Regions from separate parts of the Nocardioides sp. S5-5 genome, predicted to be linked through region 2. Evidence: riboswitches for the same ligand, from Rfam matches in the RefSeq annotation. Region 2 holds a riboswitch; the other holds the start of a gene.
The links. Region 2 has a riboswitch for cobalamin ahead of ACUP6Y_RS09170 (nitrite reductase). Riboswitches for the same ligand answer to the same signal wherever they lie in the genome.
Positions count from the first base shown of each region.

Region 1: another riboswitch for cobalamin. It lies ahead of ACUP6Y_RS23750 (ABC transporter substrate-binding protein); the one in region 2 lies ahead of ACUP6Y_RS09170 (nitrite reductase).

Region 1 is NZ_CP199913.1:4,906,275-4,914,260, reverse strand. Features, by position in the region: gene ACUP6Y_RS23785 (GNAT family N-acetyltransferase) at 1-271, shown strand, start outside; gene ACUP6Y_RS23780 (DoxX family protein) at 504-881, opposite strand; gene ACUP6Y_RS23775 (carboxymuconolactone decarboxylase family protein) at 936-1,415, opposite strand; gene ACUP6Y_RS23770 (sigma-70 family RNA polymerase sigma factor) at 1,576-2,454, shown strand; gene ACUP6Y_RS23765 ((2Fe-2S) ferredoxin domain-containing protein) at 2,455-3,084, opposite strand; gene ACUP6Y_RS23760 (ABC transporter ATP-binding protein) at 3,081-3,857, opposite strand; gene ACUP6Y_RS23755 (iron chelate uptake ABC transporter family permease subunit) at 3,854-4,915, opposite strand; gene ACUP6Y_RS23750 (ABC transporter substrate-binding protein) at 4,915-5,898, opposite strand; cobalamin riboswitch at 5,961-6,155, opposite strand; cobalamin riboswitch at 6,255-6,471, shown strand; gene ACUP6Y_RS23745 (ribonucleoside-diphosphate reductase subunit alpha) at 6,578-7,986, shown strand, end outside.
Region 2 is NZ_CP199913.1:1,940,275-1,948,260, forward strand. Features, by position in the region: gene ACUP6Y_RS09145 (VWA domain-containing protein) at 1-644, opposite strand, end outside; gene cobM (precorrin-4 C(11)-methyltransferase) at 641-1,399, opposite strand; gene cbiE (precorrin-6y C5,15-methyltransferase (decarboxylating) subunit CbiE) at 1,396-2,589, opposite strand; gene cobJ (precorrin-3B C(17)-methyltransferase) at 2,589-4,142, opposite strand; gene ACUP6Y_RS09165 (precorrin-8X methylmutase) at 4,139-4,804, opposite strand; gene ACUP6Y_RS09170 (nitrite reductase) at 4,801-5,637, opposite strand; cobalamin riboswitch at 5,706-5,874, opposite strand; gene ACUP6Y_RS09175 (Nif3-like dinuclear metal center hexameric protein) at 5,911-7,032, shown strand; gene ACUP6Y_RS09180 (zinc ribbon domain-containing protein) at 7,043-7,786, shown strand; gene ACUP6Y_RS09185 (bifunctional RNase H/acid phosphatase) at 7,783-7,986, shown strand, end outside.

The DNA.
Region 1 (7,986 bases), 2.0 Mb from region 2:
CGAGGCGCCGTTCGACGACTTCGGACCGCGGGCGCCGCGCACCGAGCCGTACTCCCCGGTGCTGCGCGAGCCCGGTGGGATGGCGGTCTGCGACACCAACGTCAACCGGGTCGAGGCCTGCACCGACGTCGAGAACCTCGCCGAGCAGCGGGCCCTGGAGAAGGCCGGCTTCACCCGCGAGGGCACGGTCCGCGGCGCCCAGTGGCGTGACGGCGGCTACCGCGACTGCTGCTCCTCCAGCATCCTGCGCGCGGACTGGTCGGCCTCCTGATGCGTCGCGGCCGTCGACCGACGTCGGCGACGGGTCCGGCTGATGAGCGACCACGCCCTCGCGCGCGTGGACTCACGGTTGACGACGAAGTCGATCAAGCACCAGCGTTGAGGGGATCACACCGACTCGGAGGTGTCCCTTGCTGCATGCCCAGGCCCGCGCGGCGGTGGGCGCGTGGCGCGATGACGACGGCGTGGTGTTCGTCAGCGTGATCTTCCGGGCGCCGTAGTCCTCAGAAGGCCTGCGGCCCGATCCGCTCGACGGCCACGAAGACCGCGAGGGCGAGCAGGACGACGTTCATCGCGGCGCTCTGCGCCTCGCCGCGACGCAGGTGGGTGACGATCGCGCCCGCCATGATCACCGCGAGCCCGATCGCGGCCGCCGGCACCAGGCCGGTCGCGATCTCCAGCGCGCCCGGCAGCACCAGCCCGAGCGCGCCGAGCACCTCCGCCGCGCCGATCAGCTTGAGCACGCCGGGCGCCATCGGCTCGGCCCAGCCCATCCGCGGGTCCTCGAGGAGCTGCTCCTTCGACCTGGCGAGCTTCATCGAGCCGGCCATCAGGAACAGGGCGGCGAGCAGGCCGGTGACGATCCACACGACGAGGTTCATGGGACGACACTAGGCCGTGTCTCCCCAGTCCGCCTGTTGCGCGGTGTCTCCGACTCAGCCGGCCTGCTTCCAGCTCGGCGCGTCCGCCCGCTCCCGGACCGCGACGTTGACCCGGTTGAACAGGTTGAGCGTGGCGATCTGCAGCAGCAGCGCGGACACCTGCCTCTCGTCGTAGTGCCGGTTGACCTCGCGCCACAGCTCGTCCGGGACCGGGTCGTGGCTGTCGGCGAGCCGGGTGAGGGCGTCGGTGAGGGCGAGGGCGGCGCGCTCGGCCTCGTCGTAGTACGGCGACTCGCCCCACGCCGCCACGCCGACGATGCGGTCCACCGCCTCGCCGGCGGACTGCAGCGTCTCGAGGTGGCCCTGGACGCAGGCGCTGCAGCCGTTGAGCTGGCTGGCCCGCAGGGCGACCAGCTCGAGGGTGGTGGTGGGCAGGCCGCCCTTGGCGATGGCGGTGAGCAGGCTGCCGATGCCCTTGAAGGCGTCGGGCAGGACCTGGGCCGGGTTGGCCATGCGGGGTTCGATGGTGGTCATCGCGTTCTCCTTCGGATCGGGTGGGGTGTTCGCTCTCCCTGACCCGCGGCGGCGCCGGAGTGTGACCGGATCGCCGAGGAGATCCGCGAGAAGATGGGGGACTGTCACATCGACGGCCCGCCGCGGGTCAGAGAGGCGACCCCGAGGAGAGGACCCACCCGTGAACGACGACGTCACCGTGGCCGCCGCCTTCGAGCAGCACCGCCGCCACCTGAACACGGTCGCGTTCCGTGTGCTCGGCTCGGCCACCGAGGCGGAGGACGCGGTCCAGGAGGCCTGGCTGCGGCTGCACCGCACCGACGCGGCCGAGATCGACAACCTCGGCGGCTGGCTCACCACCGTCGTCGGCCGGATCGCCCTCAACACCCTGCGCGCCCGCGCGACCCGGCGCGAGGACTCCCTGGAGGAGCGGGTCGAGCGGCTGCCCGACCCCGTCGTGACGGCGTACGACGGCGCGCTGCCCGAGGAGCAGGCGCTGCTCGCCGACTCGGTCGGCCTGGCGCTGCTGGTCGTCCTCGACCAGCTGGCGCCCGCCGAGCGGATCGCGTTCGTGCTCCATGACCTGTTCGGGGTCGCGTTCGACGAGATCGCGCCGATCGTCGAGCGCACGCCCGCCGCGACCCGCCAGCTCGCCAGCCGGGCGCGGCGCCGGGTCCGTGGCAGCGACCTGGTCCGTCCCGACAGCCCGGCCCGCCAGCGCGAGGTCGTCGACGCCTTCTTCGCGGCCGCCCACGCCGGCGACCTCGAGCGCCTGGTCGGCGTCCTCGCCCCCGACGTGGTGCTCCACTCCGACCTCGGCGTCCTGCGCGGCGGCATCGTGACCTACCAGGGCGCCGAGACCATCGCCCGCAACGCGCTGATGTTCGCCCACCCCGGCCGGATCGTGCATCCGGTCCTCGTCGACGGCCGGGCCGGTGCGGTCGTCACGCTGCGCGACGAGCTGTTCAGCGTGATGGCGTTCGCGGTCGCCGGTGGCCGGATCGTCGGGGTCGACACCTGGACCGACCCGGAGGTGCTGGCCCGGGTCGCGACACACTAGCTAGAGCCCCGCGCGCGGCAGCCGGTCGGGGAGCGGGGCCCCGTCGACCAGGTGGTCCGCGACGATCGTGCGGACCCGGGCCGGGTCGACGCCGCCGTACCAGCTGTCGTCGGGGTGGACGACCACCACCGGCGCCTGGTTGCAGGGGAACAGGCAGCCGGTCTGGGTGACGAGCACGTCGTCGTCGCCGAGCCCGCGGGCCCGCAGCTCCGCGTCGAGCGCGGCGGAGGTGGCGGCCGAGCCGCGGGCCGAGCAGCGCGGTCCGCGGCAGACCAGCACCTGCCGGGCGTGCCCGGGCACGGACTCCCACGCCGGCGAGGTCAGCGGCGCCTCCTCGCCGGTGATCGCCCGCCCGCTGACGACCACCTGCACCTCGGGTCGGCCACGCCGCCAGTGCCCGGCCACCCGGCGCAGCCAGGACCGCGCCGTCGGCGCACCCAGGCCGAGGCCGACCAGCTCGACCTCCCGTACGCCGAGCCCGGCGAGGCGCTCCAGCTCGTCGGTCACGCTCGGGGTCCCGGCCTGCAGGAAGGCGAGGGTGGCGCCGGTCGTGGCCGCCACGTCGGCCAGCTCGTCGGCGTGCCGCGCGGCCTCGACACCGAGCGGGACCAGCACCACCGCGCGGCTCACCGCGCCACCCGCTCGTCGTGCCAGACCACGTGCAGCCGCCCGGAGTGGTCGTGTCGCCCGACAGTGGTCTCGACGCCGTACACGTCGCGGACCAGGCCGGCGGTCAGCACCTCGGCCGGCGCGCCCGTGGCGACCACACGGCCCTCGCGCAGCACCACCAGCCGGTCGCAGAACGCCGCGGCCAGGTCGAGGTCGTGCAGCGCGGCGACCGTGGTCAGGCCGAGCGCGCGGACGGTGGCGAGCAGGTCGATCTGGTGGGCCAGGTCGAGGTGGTTGGTCGGCTCGTCGAGGACCAGCAGGTCCGGCTGCTGGGTGAGTGCCCGGGCCAGCTGGACCCGCTGGCGCTCGCCGCCGGACAGCGTGTGCCAGTCGCGGTCGGCGAGGTGGCCGACCGCCGCGAGGCGCATCGCCTCCGCGACCTCGCCGGCCCCCTCGGCGCGAGCGGCGGGCCAGCGGCCGCGGTGCGGGATCCGGCCCAGCTCGACCACCTGGCGCGCGGTCAGCGGCAGGGACGTCGACGCGTGCTGCTCCAGGACGGCGACCCGCCGGGCCCGGACCCGGGCGGGCAGCGCGTGCAGGTCCTCCTCGCCGAGCCGGACCGAACCGGTGGCCGGCCGGCGCAGCCCGGCCAGCACGTGCAGCAGCGTGGTCTTGCCCGAGCCGTTGGGGCCGAGCAGCCCGGTGACGGTGCCCGGCGCGCAGCCCAGGGTGACGTCGTGGAGGATCGCCCGGGTCCGCACACCCCACGAGACGCCCTCGACCGTCAGCCTCATCGGGTCCTCGACTCACGCCGCAGCAGGTAGCCGAACACGGGCGCCCCGAGCACCGCCGTGACGACCCCGATCGGGATCTCCTGGCCCTCGATCAGGGAGCGCGCCGCCGTGTCGGCCCAGATCATCAGCACCGCGCCGGCGAGCGCGCTCAGCGGCAGCAGCCGGCGATGCAGTGGCCCGCAGACCAGTCGTACGACGTGCGGCACGACCAGTCCGACGAACCCGATCGCGCCGGTGTAGGCGACCAGGCAGGCGGTGAGCAGCGCCGTACCGATGAGCAGCACCCAGCGGGTGCGCCGGATCGACACGCCCAGCGAGGCGGCCGACGCGTCCCCGAACGCGAACGCGTCCAGGTCCGCCGCATGGGCCACGACCAGCACCAGCGCGACGAGTGCGACCGTGACCAGCACGCCCGCCCCGAGCCACCGGACGCCGGCGAGCGAGCCCATGGTCCAGGCGAGCACCCGGCGGGCGGCGTCGTGGTCGCCGCTCATCATCACCGCGAACGACGTGAACGCCGCGCACAGCTGCCCGACCGCGACTCCCGCGAGCACGGTCCGCGCGGGCGGCAGGTCGCCGTTGCGTCCGGTGGCCAGGGCGAGCACGAGCACCAGCGCGAGGATCGCGGTGGCGAACGCCGCCGCGCCCAGGGCGGCGCCGCCGACCAGGGTCCCGACGCTGGTCCCGAGCACGATCACCGCGACCGCGCCGACGGTGGCGCCGCCGGAGATGCCCAGCAGGTAGGGGTCGGCGAGGTCGTTGCGGGTCAGCGACTGGAGGACGGCACCGGCCAGGGCGAGCCCGGCACCCGTCGCCGCGGCCCCGACGATCCGCGGCATCCGCAGCTGCCACACGATCCGGTCGTCGATCACGCTGACGCCGTCGACCGGCGCCCCGAGGCGACGCAGCACCACGGCGACGACGTCCGCCGCCGGCACATGCACCGAGCCGACCCCGACCGCCACGACGGCGGTGCCCACCAGCACCAGCGCGAGCACCGCGCCCATGGCCAGGCCGATCCCCGGCCGGCTCCGCGCCGGCCGGGTCGCCTGCAGCATCAGCCGAGCTCGGCCAGCTGGGTGCCGACCGACACCGCGCCGTCGGCGAGCCGGACGCCGGGCGTGGACTCGGAGAACGGCAGCACGACGTACTTCTTCTGCTGGACGGCGCGCAGCCCCTTCAGCACCGGGTCCTTCTCCAGGAGCGCGATCTTGTCCTCGGCCGTCGACCAGCTCGCGTCGGCGAGCACGATCACATCCGGGTCGGCCTGCACGACGCGCTCCCAGCTCACGTTCGCCCAGCCGCCCTCGATGTCGGCGAAGATGTTGGTCGCGCCGACCGCGTCGAGGATCAGCTGCGGCCCGCCCTCACCGGCGCCCGCGAACGCCTCCTTGTCGCCGGAGTCGAACCAGAACACGTCGAGGCCCGCGCCCGGCTTGCTCGCGGCGAGCTCGTCGAGCGCCTTCTCCTGCTCGTCCTCCAGCGCCTCGGCCCGCTCCGGGACGCCGAACACGTCGGCCACGGTCTCGATCTCGTCCCACACCGAGTCGAAGGAGACGTCGGCGCTGGGCTTGTTCTCGCCACAGCCGAAGAGCGAGAGGAAGGAGCCGACGCCGAGCTTCTCCAGCTCGTCCTGCGGGCCGGCGGCCTCGTCGCCGAAGGCGCTGGCGTAGGAGCCGTAGACGAAGTCCGGCTCGGCCTCGAGGAGGGTCTCGCTGTCGGGGTACTCCTTGGAGAGGACCGGCACGGCGTCGTACGCCGCCTTCCACTTCTCCGGCACCGCGTCGTCGAGGTACGCCGTCCCCGCCATCCGGTCGGACAGGTCGAGGGCCAACATCACCTCGGTGGCGCCCTGGTTCATGGTGACCGCGCGCTCCGGCGGCGCGCTGATCGTGGAGGTGAAGCCACAGCTGCCGGCCTTGACGGGGAAGCCGGTGGCGGTCGGTCCCTTGCTCTCGGCCTCCGGCGCGCCGGCGCATCCGGCGAGCAGGGGGAGCGCCGCGAGGGCAGCCAGGAAACGGGTACGACGGGTCGAGGACATGGTCGCTCTTTTCAGTCCGAGGCTCTTGCGCGAAGCCTGTTGTGCGGGTGTGTCGCGGACCCTCGAGATCCACGGCCAGCAGGTCTTCGGACTCGGGATCGATCGGACGGAGCGCCTTCCCGGACCGTCGTGCGTCCAGTGGCTTGCCCTGATTGCTCAGTGCCCCGCCCGTCACCCTCACCGCTGCGCGTCAGTCCCGGATTCGCACCGGGTTCCCTGCTCACGGGTGTGAGTTGACTGGCGAGGCGGACGCTAGCACGCACCGGCCCGACGTTCTTGGTGGGATATCTCACCTCTGCCGCAGCCGACGCGCCGACACCAGATCTAGGTCCCACGAATCTGGGTGACCCCTACATATGGTGGTTCTCGTAGCTGGTTCCTCGCCCCAGCCAGGGGCGCGGAGGCAAGAGGGAACCCGGTGGAAGTCCGGGACTGCCCCGCAGCGGTGAGTGGGAACGACCGCCGTCACACAGCACTGGGTCGCGATGTGCGACCTGGGAAGCGACGGCCAGTAGGACTCCTTTCGAGGAGACGCCCGCGAGTCCGAAGACCTGCCAGCGCGCCGCACCCGCCGGGTGCGGTGGTCCGAGGCCTCGTGGGAAGGCCGACGGCTGAGCAGGCGCGTCGGCGCCGCCCCGCTGTCGTCCCCTCGCGAGCCAGACTCCGAGGGGAGAACACCGTGACCGTCACCGAGTCACCCACCCGCACCACCATGACGGTGCGCAAGCGCAACGGCGAGACCGAGCGCGTCGACGTCACCAAGATCGTGCGCGCCGTCGACCGGGTCAGCGCCGACCTGCCCGACGTCGACCCGATGCGGGTCGCGACCCGCACCATCAGCGGCCTGTACGACGGCGCGACCACCGCCGAGCTGGACCGGCTCTCGATCCAGACCGCGGCCGAGCTCACGGCTGCGGAGCCGGCGTACTCGAAGCTCGCGGCCCGGCTGTTGGCGGGCTACATCGACAAGGAGGTCCGCAACCAGGGCGTGGCCTCCTTCAGTCAGTCGGTCGCGCTGGGCCATGCCGAGGGCGTGATCGGCGACGAGACGGCGCGGTTCGTGAAGGACAACGCCCGCAAGCTCGACTTCGCGATCGACGAGGATGCGGACCGTCGGTTCGAGTACTTCGGCCTGCGCACGGTCTACGACCGCTACCTGCTGCGCCACCCCACGGCGCGGCTGGTGATCGAGACGCCGCAGTACTTCCTGCTCCGCGTCGCCTGCGGCCTGTCCCGTACGCCGGCCGAGGCGATCGGCTTCTACCGGCTGATGTCGAGCCTGGCCTACCTGCCGAGCAGCCCGACGCTGTTCAACTCCGGCACGCGGCACACGCAGATGTCGTCGTGCTACCTGGTCGACAGCCCGCGCGACGAGCTGGAGTCGATCTACAGCCGTTACACGCAGGTCGCGCAGCTCTCGAAGTTCGCCGGCGGCATCGGCATCGGCTTCTCCCGGGTGCGCTCGCGCGGCGCGCTGATCCGTGGCACCAACGGTCAGTCCAACGGGATCGTGCCCTTCCTGCGCACCCTCGACTCGTCGGTGGCGGCGGTCAACCAGGGCGGCCGCCGCAAGGGCGCCGCCTGTGTCTACCTGGAGCCGTGGCACCCCGACGTCGAGGAGTTCCTCGAGCTGCGGGACAACACCGGTGAGGAGGCCCGTCGTACCCACAACCTCAACCTGGCCAACTGGATCCCCGACGAGTTCATGCGCCGGGTCGAGGCCGACGAGACGTGGTCGCTGATCGACCCGAACGAGGTGCCGGAGCTGCCGGACCTGTGGGGCTCCGCGTTCGACGCGGCCTACCGGCGGGCCGAGGCGGAGGGCCGGTACGTGCGCCAGGTCAAGGCGCGCGACCTCTACGCCAAGATGATGCGGACCCTCGCCCAGACCGGCAACGGCTGGATGACCTTCAAGGACGCCGCCAACCGGCACTGCAACCAGACGACCGACGCGCCCGGGGCGGGGAGGCCCGTGGTGCATCTGTCGAACCTGTGCACCGAGATCATCGAGGTCTCCTCCGACGGCGAGACCGCGGTGTGCAACCTGGGCTCGATCAACCTCGGCCAGCACCTGACCGACCGGCACGG
Region 2 (7,986 bases):
GCGGCGTCGTAGCGGGCAGCGAAGGCGGCGGGGTCGGCGTCGTAGGCCATCCGGCGGCGGACCACCTCGGCCCGTAGTGCCGGGTCGCGCGGCGCGGCGACCTCGACGGTGAGGCCGAACCGGTCGAGCAGCTGGGGGCGCAGCTCGCCCTCCTCGGGGTTCATCGTGCCGACGAGCACGAAGCGGGCCTCGTGGGTCATCGAGACGCCGTCGCGCTCGACGGTCGCGCGGCCCATCGCCGCGGCGTCGAGGAGCAGGTCGACGAGGTGGTCGTGGAGCAGGTTGACCTCGTCGACGTACAAGATCCCGCGGTGCGCCTTGGCGAGCAGGCCGGGCTCGTACTCGGCCCTGCCCTCCGCGAGCGCGCTCTCCAGGTTGATCGAGCCGGTGACCCGGTCCTCGGTGGCGCCGATCGGCAGCTCCACCAGCGGGACCGGCCGGTCCTCGACGGGCGGGAGCACGGCGGCCAGGGCGCGCACGATCGTCGACTTGGCGGTGCCCTTCTCGCCGCGCACCAGCACGCCGCCGACCTCGGGTGCGATCGTGGTGAGGATCAGGGCCAGGGCCATCGGGTCCGGTCCGTCGGGGCCGTCGGCCCCGACCACGGCGCTGAACGGGAAGTGTCGGATGGTGGGGGAGCTCATCTCAGGCGCTCCTTCCGAGCGAGGCGTTCGGGTGAGTAGAGGTACGACTCGGCGTCCGACGCCGACGCCAGCGCCGGGCCGACCAGGATCACGGCGGCCTGCCGCAGTCCGGCGTCCTCGACGAGGCCGGCGATGGTGCCGACGGTGCCGCGCAGCACCAGCTCCTCGGGCTGGGACGCGCGCGAGACCACGGCGACCGGACAGTCCTCGCCGTAGTGCGGCGCCAGCTCGGCCATCAGCGCGGCGGTGCGGGTGATCGCGAGGTGCAGCACCAGGGTGGCGCCGGTCGCGGCGTACGCCGACAGCGACTCGCTCTCCGGCATCGCGGTCGAGCGGGCCTGGGTCCGGGTCAGCACCACCGACTGCGCGACCAGCGGCACGGTCAGCTCGCGGCCGACGATCGCGGCCGCGGCGGCGTACGCCGGCACGCCGGGGGTCACGTCCCACGGCACGCCGGCCGCGTCGAGGCGCCGGGTCTGCTCGTGCAGGGCGGAGTAGAGCGAGGGGTCGCCCGAGGTCAGCCGGACGACGTCGCGCCCGGCGACGTGCGCCTCGACCATCACGGCGGTGATCCGGTCCAGGTCGAGGTCCTGGGTGTCGACCCGGTCCGCGTCCTCGCGGCAGTGGGAGAGGACCTCGGCATCGATGTAGGTGCCGGGGTAGAGCACCACGTCGGCCTTGCTGAGCAGGGTCGCCGCGCGCAGGGTGATCAGGTCGGCCGCGCCCGGGCCGGCGCCGACGAAGTGCGCGGTCACTGGGGGCTCTCCTTGGTCCAGGCCCACTGCACGACGGCGCGGGCCGGCGTCCAGCCGGTGAACCGCCCGCCCAACGGGGTGACGTGCTCGACGGCGAGCCGGGTCAGCTCGCCGCCGTACGCATGGAAGGCGTCGACCAGCAGCCGCTCGGTCTCCAACGTGACCCCGTGCGCGACCAGCCGGCCGCCGGGAGCGAGTCGGTCGCGGCAGAGGTCGAGCAGCCCGTCGGCCGTCGCGCCGCCGCCGACGAAGACGGCGTCGGGGGTGGGCAGGTCGGCGAGGGCGCCGGGGGCGCGGCCGGTGACGACCTGGAGGCGGGGTACGCCGAGCCGGCCGGCGTTGCGGCCGATCCGCGCCGCTCGCTCCGCGTTGCCCTCGACGGCGGTGGCGGTGGTGAGCGGGTGCGCGCGCAGCCACTCGATCGCCACCGACCCGGCGCCGGCGCCGACGTCCCAGAGGTGGTCACCGGGGCGCGGGGCGAGCCGGGCGAGGGCGCTGGCGCGGACGTCGCGCTTGGTCAGCTGGCCGTCGTGCTCGAAGGCGTCGTCGGGCAGGCCGGTCGTCCAGGACGCGAGTCCGGGGCCGGCGACCGAGATCGCAAGGACGTGCAGACGGGGGACCGGACCGTCGCCCGGGTAGGGGGTGCGGCTCTCGTCGCCGCTGCCCAGGTCGCCGAGCACCTCGATCGTGCTGGCGCCGAAGCCCGCATCGGCCAGCAGGGCGGCGACCGCGGCGGGCGTGGTCTGGTCGGAGGACAGCACGAGCAGCCGGCGGCCGGGCGCGAGCTCGCGGCGCAGCGCGTCGACGTCACGGCCGACGAGCGTGACGACGGCGGACTCCTCGGCGGACCAGCCCATCCGGGCGCGGGCGAGGGAGACCGAGGAGACGGCCGGGACGACCTCGACGGCGTCGGCGCCGAGCAGCCGGACCAGCGTCGTACCGATGCCGGAGACGAGGGGATCGCCCGACGCCAGGGCGACGATGCTGCGGCCCTCGTGCTCCTTCAGCACGCCGGGCAGCGCGCTGAGCGGGCGCGGCCACGTGCGGCGTACCTGTCCGGGGACGGCGGGCACCAGGTCGAGGTGGCGCTCGCCGCCGAGCAGCACCTCGGCGTTGTCCACCAGGGTCCGGGATGCGGGCGGGAGGTGGCCGTCAGCGCCGATGCCGACGACGGTGATCAGTCGACCCATCACTCCACCCACCGCGGCGTCCAGACCGTGCCGTCGGGCTCCACGCGGGTGGCGGAGGCGCCGATGATGAGCAGGCATTTCATGTCGATGCGGTCGGTGTCGAGCTTCTCGAGTGTCGTGACGGTGAGCGACTCCTCGGCGCGGCCGACGTCGCGACCGACGACGACCACGGTGTCGGGGGAGCGGTGCTCCAGCAGGATCTTCTGCATCTCCACGACCTGGTCGCGGCGCGAGCGCGAGGCGGGGTTGTAGATCCCGAGCACCAGGTCGGCCTCGGCGATCGCCCGCAGCCGGCGCTCGACGACCGGCCACGGCTTGAGTCGGTCGGAGAGGCTGACCACCGCGAAGTCGGCGCCGATCGGCGCGCCCGCGCGGGCCGCGACCGCCTGGACCGCGCTCACCCCGGGGAGGACCCGGACCGGCACCGTCGCGTGCTCCGGGTGGGCCGGGTCGGCGGCCGCCTCGAAGACCGCGGCGGCCATGCCGAAGACGCCCGCGTCGCCGCCGGACACCACCGCCACCCGCTCGCCGCCCAGCGCCAGGTCGAGTGCGAACCGGGCCCGGTCGACCTCGACGGTGTTGCCGGAGGCGTGGCGCTGGAGGCCGGGGCGCTGCGGCACCCGGTTGACGTACGGCGCGTAGCCGACCACGTGGTCGACCTCGGCCAGCGCCGCGCCGGCCTCGGGGGTGAGCCAGTCGTCGGGGCCGGGACCGAGTCCGACGACCAGCAGCTCCGCGGGCGCCGGACGTCGAGGAGCCTGCGCAGCAGGCGTCTCGAGACGCTGCCCGGTGGTCTCGTGACGGCCGCGGGCGGCCGCCTCGACCTCCGAGCGGCGCGCGGCGTCGCCGGGCACCACGATCAACGAGAAGTAGGGCACCGAGTCGGCGTCCACCTCGGCCACCGGCAGCCAGCGCTCCTCGGGCTGGGAGGCGCGCTCGACGTACAGCGCACCGTCGAGCCGTCCGGCCGCCGCGAGCGCAGCGCGGACGGCGGGGAAGGTGCGCCCGAGCTTCATGATCACCGCGCCGTCGGTGTCGGCGAGGCGGCGGGCCAGCTCGGCCTCGGGGAGGGTGCCGGGGAGCACGGTGAGGACGTCGGTCTGCCGGACCAGGGGCGCCGGGACGGTGGCGGTGGCGGCGGCGAAGGCCGGGATGCCGGGCACCACCTCGACGGGGAACCGGTCGCGGAGCCGGTCGACGAGGTACATCGACGAGCCGTAGAACAGCGGGTCGCCCTCGGCGAGCAGGACGACGTCGCGGCCGGCGTCGAGATGGGCGGCGAGCCGGGCCTCGCACTCGTCGTAGAAGGCGGCCAGCGCGCCGACGTACCCGCCCGGGTGGTCGGTCGTCCCGGTGGTGACGGGGTAGCGCAGCTCCTCCTCGATCGCGTCGGCGGGGATGAGATCGGCGGCGATCCGGCGGGCGTGCGACTCCTTGCGCACCCCGGCGTGGAAGGCGACGACCGGGGCCGCGCCGATGAGGCGCTCGGCCTTGCGGGTGATCAGCTCGGGGTCGCCGGGGCCGATGCCGACGACGTGGAAGCGCCCGGTCACTCCTCCTCCTGGGCCAGCGCGTTGACCGCCGAGGACGCCATGGCCGAGCCGCCGCGGCGGCCCCGGACGGTGACGAACGGGATGTCGATGCCGTGGTCCACGGGGAACGACGCGAGCGCGTCCTTGGACTCGGCCGCGCCGATGAACCCGACGGGGCAGCCGACGATCGCGGCCGGACGGGGGCCACCGGCGAGGACCATCTCCAGCAGGTGGAAGAGCGCGGTGGGTGCGTTGCCGATCGCGACGACGGCGCCGTCGAGGAGCGGCTCCCACAGCGATACGGCGGCCGCGGTGCGGGTCGTCGACCACGCCCGCGCCAGCGCGGGGACCCGCTCGTCGGTGAGGAAGCAGTGCACCGGGTTGTCGGCGGGCAGCCGGCCGGCGGTGATGCCCATGGCGACCATCCGGGCGTCGCACAGGATCGGCGCGCCGGCGTTCAGCGCGGCCCGGGCGGCGGGCACCAGCCGCGGATGGACGACCAGATCTCGCACCAGGTCGGTCTGCCCGCTGCCGTGGATCATCCGGACCGCGACCCTCTCCGCCTCGGCGGGGACCCCGGACAGGTCCGACTCGCGGCGGATGGTCGCGAACGAGTCGACGTAGATCGCCGGCCCGTCGGCGATGTAGTCGTAGCGGCGCGGCGGAGCGGTGGGGTCGGTCATTCAGCTTCCTCGGGGACGAGTACGCCGTGCCACGGCGTGACGATCACGGTCGGTGCGGCCCAGGCCGCGATGGTCGGGGCGTCCAGCCCGTCGTCGGGTACGGCGACATGCCGACCGCCCGCGACCGGGCCGAACGGGAGCGGGCCGGTCGCGACGGTGGCGCCGGTGGCGGCGGGCGCGGGCGCGGTGAGCGGGACGGACAGCTCGGGGACGTGCCACGGCGCGTCGGGTCCGGTGCCGCGGGCGGCCAGGAACGCCCGGGCCAGCGTGACCAGGGCGGCGGGCGCGTCGGCCAGAGCCCCGATCTCGCCCCAGCACACGCCGACCCGCAGCTGCGCGGTGCCGGCGTCCAGCGCGACCAGGCCGAGGTCGAGGTGCTTGTCGGCGAGGTCGCCGCGGCCGTCGTCGAGGGTGAACAGGAAGCGGCCCGGCAGCCCGGCCAGCGCGGCGTCGGCGAGCAGCAGCGCGTCGAGCGCGGCGAGCACCGGGCGCAGGTCGGCGCGGCCGCCGGCCAGCCCGGTCTGCGGCGAGACCAGCACGTTGCGGACCCGGTCGTGGGAGCGGGACGGCAGCAGGCCGGTCCGCTCGAGGGCGGCCAGCGCGGGGCCGGCCAGCAGGCCGGACGAGGTCAGGGGCATGGCGCGGACCTGGAGGTTGGCGCGGCCGGTGACCCGGACCCGGCCGTCGCCGTACTCCTCGGCGACGGCGGCCAACGCCCTCAGCGCCGAGACCGGCACCCGGCCGCCGGGCACCCGGATCCGCACCAGGCCGCCGTCGTCGGCCGGCCACGGGTGGACCACGCCGGGGCACCGGTCGGGGCGGCTGCGGGCCATGTGCGCCAAGTGACGGAGTCCTTCGAGGCCGGGGCTCCTCGCGATCGCCCCACATCGACCTCGCGACGGTCGGGCCGCAAGGGCCAGCAGGTCTTCGGACTCGGGATCATCCGGTTCGGAGCGTCTTCCCAGACCCCGGGAGGTCCAGTGACATCGTGCTCCGGCCGTCACCCACACCGCTGCGCGTCAGTCCCGGACTCGCACCGGGTTCCCTTCGCTGGCACCGGCACCATAGCAACCGCCCGCCGCGGCCCTCTCGGTAGCCTGACCGCCATGCCCTCGCTCAAGGACGTCGTCGACCTGGTCCACGGCTGGTACCCGCCCGCGACGGCCGACAGCTGGGACGCCGTCGGGCTCGTGTACGGCGACCCCGAGCAGCCCGTGAAGAAGGTGCTGCTGGCGGTCGACCCCACTCCCGAGGTCGCGGCGGAGGCCGCGGACTGGAAGGCCGACCTGCTGCTGGTCCACCACCCGCTCTTCCTCAAGGGCGTCCACGGCGTCGCGGCGACCACCCCGAAGGGCCGCACCCTGCACACGCTGGCGAAGGCCGACTGCGCGCTGCTGACCGCCCACACCAACGCCGACCAGGCCGTCGGGGGCGTGTCCGAGGCGTTCGCGGTCGCCCTCGGCCTCAAGGACCTCGCGCCGATCATCCCCGCGTCGGGCGAGCCCTGCGACAAGCTCACGGTCTTCGTCCCGGCCGACGCGGCCGCACCGGTGCGGGCCGCCGTCGCCGAGGCCGGAGCGGGCCAGATCGGCGACTACGACTTCGCCTCCTTCACCAGCGCACCCGGCGAGGGCCGGTTCCGCCCGCTCGACGGCGCGACGCCGATGATCGGGACCGTCGGTGAGCTGGAGACGGTGGAGGAGGTGCGGATCGAGGTCGTCCTGCCGCGCGCCCGCCGGGCGGCCGTGGTCCGCGCGATGCTGGCGGCCCATCCCTACGAGGAGCCGGCGTACGACGTCGTGGAGCTCGCCGATCCCCAGCTCGCCGGCGTGGGCACCGGGCGGGTCGGCAGCGTCGAGCCGACCACCCTGGCCGGCTTCGCCGAGGCGGTGGCCGCGGCGCTGCCGCCGACCCAGCACGGCGTCCGGGTCGCCGGGGACCCGGAGCGCCCGGTGAGGCGGGTCGCGGTGTGCGGGGGCGCCGGCGACTTCCTGCTCGACCGGCTCGCCGGGTCGGGCGCCGACGTCTATGTGACCAGCGACCTGCGCCACCACCCGGCGGCGGAGTTCCTCGAGAAGGGTGGCCCGGCGCTGGTCGACGTGGCCCACTGGGCGGCCGAGTGGACCTGGCTCCCGGTGGTCGACCAGCTGCTTCGCGAGGCGCTCGGCGACGCGGTGGAGACCCGGGTGAGCGCGATCTGCACCGATCCTTGGACAATGCGCCTGTGAGGATGCATCTGTGAACGCCGACCCCGCCGCCCAGCTCCGCCTGCTCGACCTGCAGGCCCTCGACGCCCAGATCGACCAGCTGCGCCACCAGCGCGGCAACCCGGCGGAGGCCGCGGAGATCAAGGACCTGCTCGGCAAGCGGGTCGACGTCGACGGGCGGCTGCGCGACCAGCGCATCGTCGTCGACGACCTCGCGGTCGCCCAGGTGAAGGCCGACGCCGACGTGGAGCAGGTCAAGGCCCGGCGTACCCGCGACCGCGACCGGATGGACTCCGGCGCCATCGCCGACCCCAAGGCGCTCGAGCGGATGCAGCACGAGCTGGCGTCGCTGGAGCGCCGGATCTCGACGCTCGAGGACGAGGAGCTCGAGGTGATGGAGCAGCTCGAGGAGGCGCAGTCCGCGCTCGCCGAGCTCACCTCCGCGATCGAGGACCTCGACGGCCGGCTCGGCACCCTCACCACGGCACGCGACGAGAAGGTCGCCGCGCTGGACGCCGAGATCGAGTCCGTCTCCGGTGGCCGCGCCGCCATCGTCGCGGCGATCCCCGAGGACCTCCTCGCCCTCTACGAGAAGCTGCGCGCCAGCAAGGGCGGGATCGGTGTCGGCGCCCTGCGAGCCCGGCAGTGCAGCGGCTGCCAGCTCACCCTCGACGCCGGCGAGATCGCCGAGATCCGCGCGACGCCCGCCGAGACGGTGCTGCGCCACGAGGAGTGCCAGCGGATCCTGGTCCGCACCTCCGAGAGCGGCCTGTGAGCGCTGCGCCCGGGCGGGTCGTCGTCGAGGCCGACGGCGGCTCGCGCGGCAACCCCGGGCCGGCGGCGTACGGCGCGGTCCTGCGGGACGCGGCGACCGGCGCCGTGATCGCCGAGGACGCCCGCACGCTGGGGGTCGCGACCAACAACGTCGCGGAGTACTCCGGGCTGGTCGCCGGCCTCGCGCTCGCCGTCTCGCAC